Regions from separate parts of the Psychrobacillus syltrankelensis genome, predicted to be linked through region 1. Evidence: a T-box and tRNA genes for the amino acid it is inferred to sense, from the RefSeq annotation. Region 1 holds a T-box; the other holds one or more tRNA genes.
The links. A T-box is a leader RNA that pairs with one kind of tRNA and senses whether it is charged. The one in region 1 lies ahead of pheS (phenylalanine--tRNA ligase subunit alpha), so its partner is inferred to be a tRNA-Phe.
Positions count from the first base shown of each region.

Region 2: it encodes a tRNA-Phe, which carries the amino acid that the T-box ahead of pheS (phenylalanine--tRNA ligase subunit alpha) is inferred to sense. The anticodon was not compared.

Region 1 covers NZ_CM144227.1:193,899-197,310, reverse strand. Annotated here, with positions in the region: gene pheT (phenylalanine--tRNA ligase subunit beta) at 1-865, opposite strand, end outside; gene pheS (phenylalanine--tRNA ligase subunit alpha) at 878-1,915, opposite strand; T-box leader at 2,088-2,319, opposite strand; gene ACTSKG_RS01000 (TrmH family RNA methyltransferase) at 2,376-3,140, opposite strand; gene sspI (small acid-soluble spore protein SspI) at 3,232-3,412, shown strand, end outside.
Region 2 covers NZ_CM144227.1:2,249,979-2,253,390, reverse strand. Annotated here, with positions in the region: gene ACTSKG_RS10860 (aldo/keto reductase) at 154-966, opposite strand; tRNA gene ACTSKG_RS10855 (tRNA-Glu) at 1,234-1,305, opposite strand; tRNA gene ACTSKG_RS10850 (tRNA-Ser) at 1,313-1,403, opposite strand; tRNA gene ACTSKG_RS10845 (tRNA-Gly) at 1,456-1,526, opposite strand; tRNA gene ACTSKG_RS10840 (tRNA-Phe) at 1,534-1,609, opposite strand; tRNA gene ACTSKG_RS10835 (tRNA-Asp) at 1,865-1,940, opposite strand; tRNA gene ACTSKG_RS10830 (tRNA-Met) at 1,944-2,020, opposite strand; tRNA gene ACTSKG_RS10825 (tRNA-Ser) at 2,218-2,310, opposite strand; gene ACTSKG_RS10820 (hypothetical protein) at 2,901-3,412, opposite strand, start outside.

The DNA of each region.
Region 1 (3,412 bases):
AAAGACGAACGACAATTTCCTTTGTTTCTAATCGATCATAATCGAACGCATGAAGTGGTTGGCCGTATTCCATTAACACATAGTTCGTAATATCAACTACGTTATTATGTGGACGAACACCTGCAGCCATAAGACGGTGCTGTAACCAAAGTGGCGATTCCTTTACTACTACATTTTTCACAACTTTCGCTACATACATTGGATTTTCTTCGATTGCATCTACTCGTAAATTTAAGTAATCTGATGCTTTCTCACTGCTTTCACTGTAAGTTGCTTCTGGATATTTCATATCCTCCGATAAGATAGCTCCAACTTCATAAGCAACACCTAGCATACTTAGTGCATCGGAGCGGTTAGGAGTTAAGCCAAGTTCAAGAATGGTATCTTCTAATCCTAGTAGTGAAAGTGCACTTTCCCCAGGAGTCGCTGATTCTGGAAGTACATAAATACCTTCTGCATATGCTTTAGGTACAAGACGTCCTTCTATCCCTAACTCTTGAAGTGAGCAAATCATTCCGTTCGATTCTTCTCCGCGAAGTTTTGCTTTTTTGATTTTTATTCCACCAGGAAGTACTGCTCCTGGACGAGCAACAATTACTTTTTGACCAGCTGCAACGTTTGGAGCTCCACAAATAATTTGTGTTGTTTCTTCCCCAACGTCCACTTGGCAAATATTCAGTTTGTCTGCTTCTGGATGCTTCACTTTTTCTTTCACGTACCCAACAACTACATTCGTCATTCCTTGCGTACGATCTATTACTGCATCAACTTCAATACCTGAACGAGTAATTTTTTCACCCAACTCTTTTGGATCAAGCCCTTGTGTATTCACATATTCTGCTAACCATTTCGTAGAAACTAACATGTCATTTCCTCCTTACACTTCTGATCGGTGGAATTGCGATAAGAAACGCACATCATTCGTATAGAAATGACGAATATCTTCCACTCCATATTTCAACATTGCAATACGTTCTGGACCCATACCAAATGCAAATCCAGATAGTTTTTTCGAATCATAGCCAGCCATTTCAAGTACGTTTGGATGAACCATTCCAGCACCTAGAATTTCAATCCAACCTGTTTTCTTACATACGTTACAGCCACTGCCGCCACATTTGAAGCAAGAAATATCCATTTCAACAGATGGCTCTGTGAATGGGAAAAAGCTTGGGCGAAGACGAATTTCACGATCGTCACCGAACATTTTCTTTGCAAATACAGAAAGCGTCCCTTTTAAATCACTCATGCGAATACCTTCACCAATAACAAGGCCTTCGATTTGAGTAAATTGATGTGAATGTGTCGCGTCATCATTATCACGACGGTAAACTTTACCTGGGCAAATAATTTTAATCGGCTTACCTTCTTTTGCTTCCATTGTTCGTGCTTGAACTGGTGATGTATGTGTCCGTAGTAAAATATCTTCCGAAATATAGAAAGAATCCTGCATATCACGAGCTGGATGTCCTTTTGGTAAGTTTAGAGCTTCGAAATTGTAGTAATCTTTTTCTACTTCTGGACCTTCCGCAATTTCATAGCCCATGCTAATGAATAAGTCTTCAATCTCCTCTACAACACGTGTAAGTGGATGATGATTTCCTGTTTTCACAGGGCGACCTGGTAAAGTAACATCAATCGATTCTTTCGCTAATTGTTCTTGGATTGCTTGCTCTTGAAGTAACGTCATACGAGCCTCTAACACTTCTGTTACCTCTTCACGCACGACATTGACGAGTGCACCCATTTTCGGGCGTTCTTCTGCGGGAAGTTTACCCATTCCTTTTAATAAGTCCGTAATCGGTCCTTTTTTCCCTAAATAAGCAACACGTACATCATTTAATTCTTTCACATTCCCTGAAGCTTCAATCTTTTGTAACGCTTCTTCTTTTAACTGTTGAAGTTGTGCTTCCATGTTTTGCATCCTCCTTATTCAAATTCGCCTTTGCGTAATTGGTACAAATTTTGCATTGAGCGCGCCTCGATAAACCCTTTTACAAAATTTGTGACATCCGCCTAAAGGTCTAATTTTAATCAGCATGTTTCTGGATGATTAAAATTAGTCAAAATAAAAACCCCGCCCCTATAAAAGGGACGAGGACTAATTTCGCGGTACCACCCTGATTATTGCACAAATTCGTGCAATCACTCAATTCGATTAACGGCTCTACACCGGCGCACCTTTACAGCAATTGCTGGTCCCGGTGGCAGCTAGCGGGGTGAACTTTCTATATGCATTCTCTATTTACACTTTCAGTCTAGGTGTAAAATCCCTTTTTTCGAATCGTCATATATACTTTTCCCGATGACAGCTTTTTTTATTTATCAAATTACATTCTATTATACGGAGTTTTAAATATTTCTTCAAGTAAGATTTATTTTAAGGTTAGACCATACAGTAGAATTCCAGTTGCAACAGCTACATTTAATGACTCCGCTTGTCCTAAAAGTGGCACTATTATGTTCTGATCTGTTTTTTCTAGCAGTTTTGGGTTGATGCCACTTCCTTCATTACCAACAATTAAAGCAAACGCATCGTCTTTTTTAACCTCATTATATGGAGTGGAATTTTCAAACGCAGTTCCGTAAACAGCTATATGGCGATCTTTTAACTGATCTACCCATGCATGTAAATCTCCTTTTACTAAAGGGATATGAAAATGTGAACCTTGTGCAGATCTGAGTGTTTTTGAATTATAAGCATCGGCTGATCCTTTGCCAAGAATCACTGCATCAATTCCTGCAGCATCCGCTGTACGAATCATCGTGCCAATATTCCCTGGATCTTGAACTGCATCTATTAATAATAAACGATTCCATTTTGTCTGTTCTTGTTCATCCACAGTTTGTTGCTTACAGTGTGCGAATATACCTTGTGAATGTTCTGTTTCTGCAAGTTCTTTTTTAATGACATCATTTATTTCAACCATCTCTATATTAACAACATCCCAATTCTCTGGAATTTCAGCGGTATCACTTATTAAAATCGTTAACACATTTTCTTTTTGTTTAATCGCTTCTTCAACTAAATGATAACCTTCTATAATGAATTCGCCTGTTTTATCACGTTCTTTGCGAACACTTAATAGTTTTTTCCAATGCTTCACAAGCGCATTTTGTTGGGACTCAATTCGTTTCATTTATATGTAACCGCCTTTTTTATTTAATAGTAACAAATTCGTGTATAGCTTGCGAGAGTTTGGGGAACATAATTTCGAGGAGTGATGAAAAATGGATTTTCAAATTCGAGAAGCAATAACAGCTAATATGAAAGGAAATAATGCATCTGAAATTCGAGCTGTAGTAGAAGATGCGATTCAAAGAGGAGAAGAACATTTACTGCCTGGCCTTGGAGTCTTCTTCGAAAAATGGTGGAAAAATACGGACGACACTAAGAAAGATGCCGTATTAA
Region 2 (3,412 bases), 1.9 Mb from region 1:
ATTCACCGTTCCAGTTCTGATTTATTAAAATGACTACACTCATTTTAACAGAATTACATACTTCAAGAGGATATTATTTTAGGTTTTTGATGTGAAAGAATAAATACATGGAAAAACCTGCCTTCGAAAGAAGTCAGGCTTACTCATTTGCTATTAAAATTCGATTTCGTCTGGATCGGGGCCAATGCGTTCATTTGTTGCAATTGCATCTATAGCGGCTTGATCTTCCGAAGAAAGTTCGAAGTCAAATACGTTTAAGTTCTCTTGAATACGACTTGATGTCACTGATTTTGGTAAGGCAACATGACCCGATTGTAAATGCCAGCGAAGTAAGATTTGGGAAGGTGTTTTTTCATATTTATTCGCCAAGTCGTGGAATAAGCCGATCTCCATAAATTTCCCTTGCATTAATGGGCTCCAAGCTTCTACATGAATACCTTCGCCTTTTAAGTATGCTACGAAGTCTTTTTGAGGCAACTGAGGGTGCAACTCGATTTGGTTGACCATTGGCGTCATTAAACCGGCTTCCTTCAATTGTTCCAAATGATGTTGCTTGAAGTTAGAAACACCAATTGCTTTCACTTTACCTTCTACATATAACTCCACTAGTGCACGGTACGCTTCTACAATACCATCCACTGGCCAGTGTAATAAGCAAAGGTCAAGGTAATCGGTATTTAAACGGTCTAATGATTCTTGGAATGCCTCTTTCGTACGCCCAGCACGGATGTCGTCATTCCAAATTTTAGACGTCAAGAATATATCCTCACGCGCTACACCAGAAGCGGCGATACCTTTTGCGACACCTTCCTCGTTCTTATAAACGGCTGCAGTATCAATATGTCGATAACCTACACGAAGAGCTTCTTCAACTGCACCCGGCGCTTCTGTGTCGTTATCAACTCGCCAAACTCCAAAACCAATTTGTGGTATTTTAATGCCGTTACTAAGTGTAATGAAATCCATAGATATTTCTCCTCCCTTTTACTTTATTTTACCATCTGCCAGTTTGATAAACCAATAAGTTGTACCTACTGATAATATGCCTTTAGAAATCGTTCGAAACTGTTTAATTGTCTTTTTTAAAAAACAAAACTTAGATTGTAAGAGGTAAGAGAAGAAGTGGGGAAGTTCTAATTGAAAAGAGAAAAAATTTGGAAGAATAACAAACGAGAAGGGGAGACAAAAAAAGAGATCGAGAATCCTTATAGATTCTCAATCTCTTTATAAATATGACCCCTACGGGATTCGAACCCGTGTTACCGCCGTGAAAGGGCGGTGTCTTAACCGCTTGACCAAGGGGCCTTACATCTGGCGGAGAAGGAGGGATTTGAACCCTCGCGCCGGTTACCCGACCTACACCCTTAGCAGGGGCGCCTCTTCAGCCGCTTGAGTACTTCCCCGTATAAAATTAGCTTTAGCCCATTGAAGGAACTAAAGCTAAATAATTGTTTAAGCGGGTGAAGAGAATCGAACTCTCATCATCAGCTTGGAAGGCTGAGGTTTTACCACTAAACTACACCCGCATAAAAATGGTGGCTCAGGACGGAATCGAACCGCCGACACAAGGATTTTCAGTCCTTTGCTCTACCGACTGAGCTACTGAGCCTCTTCGATTTACGCTAAGCGGCACATCTCTTCGTCAGCTGCACTCGTTCATTTAGTCACGTACTTTAGTACGCTCCTGCATTCACTCAATTGCTTCCTTGATCTGTTTGCTTATCCTAAATCTCTATTCGATTTACGCTAAACGTCGAATCTCTTTGTCAGCTTCATTCGTTCAATCAGTCACGTATTTTTGTACGCTCCTTCCTTCACTCAATCGCTTCCTCGACCTTCTCGCTTATCTCAAATCTCTAAAAAATGGCGGTCCCGACCGGGATCGAACCGGCGATCTCCTGCGTGACAGGCAGGCATGTTAACCGCTACACCACGGGACCATTTGGTTGCGGGGACAGGATTTGAACCTGTGACCTTCGGGTTATGAGCCCGACGAGCTACCGAACTGCTCCACCCCGCGACAATAATATACTTGCTAACAAAATCTACTACGCTTGAAGAAAGTAGGACACCTGCTTCGGCTGCGCCTGCATCGGTGTTAATCGTCATCTACGTTTGACGATTTGCTCCACCCCGCGAAAATAACAAACTTTATAAAATTAATAATAACACAAACTAACATAAAAAAAGTAGTTTTGTATATATAATTTTTGAAAATGGAGGAGGAAGAGGGATTCGAACCCCCGCGCGGTATGACCCGCCTGTCGGTTTTCAAGACCGATCCCTTCAGCCAGACTTGGGTATTCCTCCACGATATTGTTTAGCTACTAAATAATTATTAGCGACAAGATATATTATAAGCTGTTTTGCATAAAAAAGGCAATACTTTTTTTGAAAATAGTATAAAAAGGATAAACACGAAAAATTTCATTATCTAATTGATTGTATTCTTAACCAAAAAAATATATACCTCCAATTCTATTGGAGGTACTGATAAAACTCTAAATTAGTTTTTTTGATAGTAACTGAATCAATTTCATAAATAGCATTAAAATACTAAAACACGAACAATACTGAACTTATTGATTGGAGCGACAGGCGGTGACTCCAGCGGGATGAGTGAGACAGATGAGACATCGCAAACGACGCGAATGCGGCGGTGACGGCTCATCGCTCACCCCGCGGAAAGCGTCCGCCGATAGCGGAAATCATGCTGTTTTATGAAGCGGATATTATACGTGTTCATGCATTTCACTTTAAAATCGTTCGTGTTTTATCTCTAGATTTGAATTGTGAAATTGATTCAACTACTTGTTGAATTATACCTCGTATAAATTTTCTTATCTGATACATTTTAAGAGGCAAGAAATGTGTTCGTTAATGCTAAGAAATTTAAATGTTTAGTCGTTTATGATTTCATCATACCCAATCAAATTATCTACATGGCTCGCTATCATCGCAATAATTGTATTAACCTCTTCCTTTTTAAATGAAAAAGTGCTTTCATCTTCAAAAAGTTCCTTATCTTCTACCCAAATTCGGCTGACCCTACGGAGTACTCCATCTCCGTTTGCACTGTCTTTTCCAAATTGATAGGTTACCTCTATCTTATCTTCTATGTGAAAAGCTGTAACCTCGGGGGTTTCCCATTCTACTTCTATTTCTTCAAGCGTGACTTCCTCATCAAGAACTTCATATTCATTGCTATTTTCATCTACATAAAATACTTCATCCATAAATTCATGAAACATTTCATGAACAGCTTCAACTACATCGGTAATATCCTCCAAAATTATTCTTGTAGGCTGTTGGAGAGTAACATCGAAGCTTTCTACATAAAACTCTTCATTATAGGGATCGAATAGAAGTGTGCAAAAGTAATCTCTTTCATCTTCTTCGGTACCGACAAAAA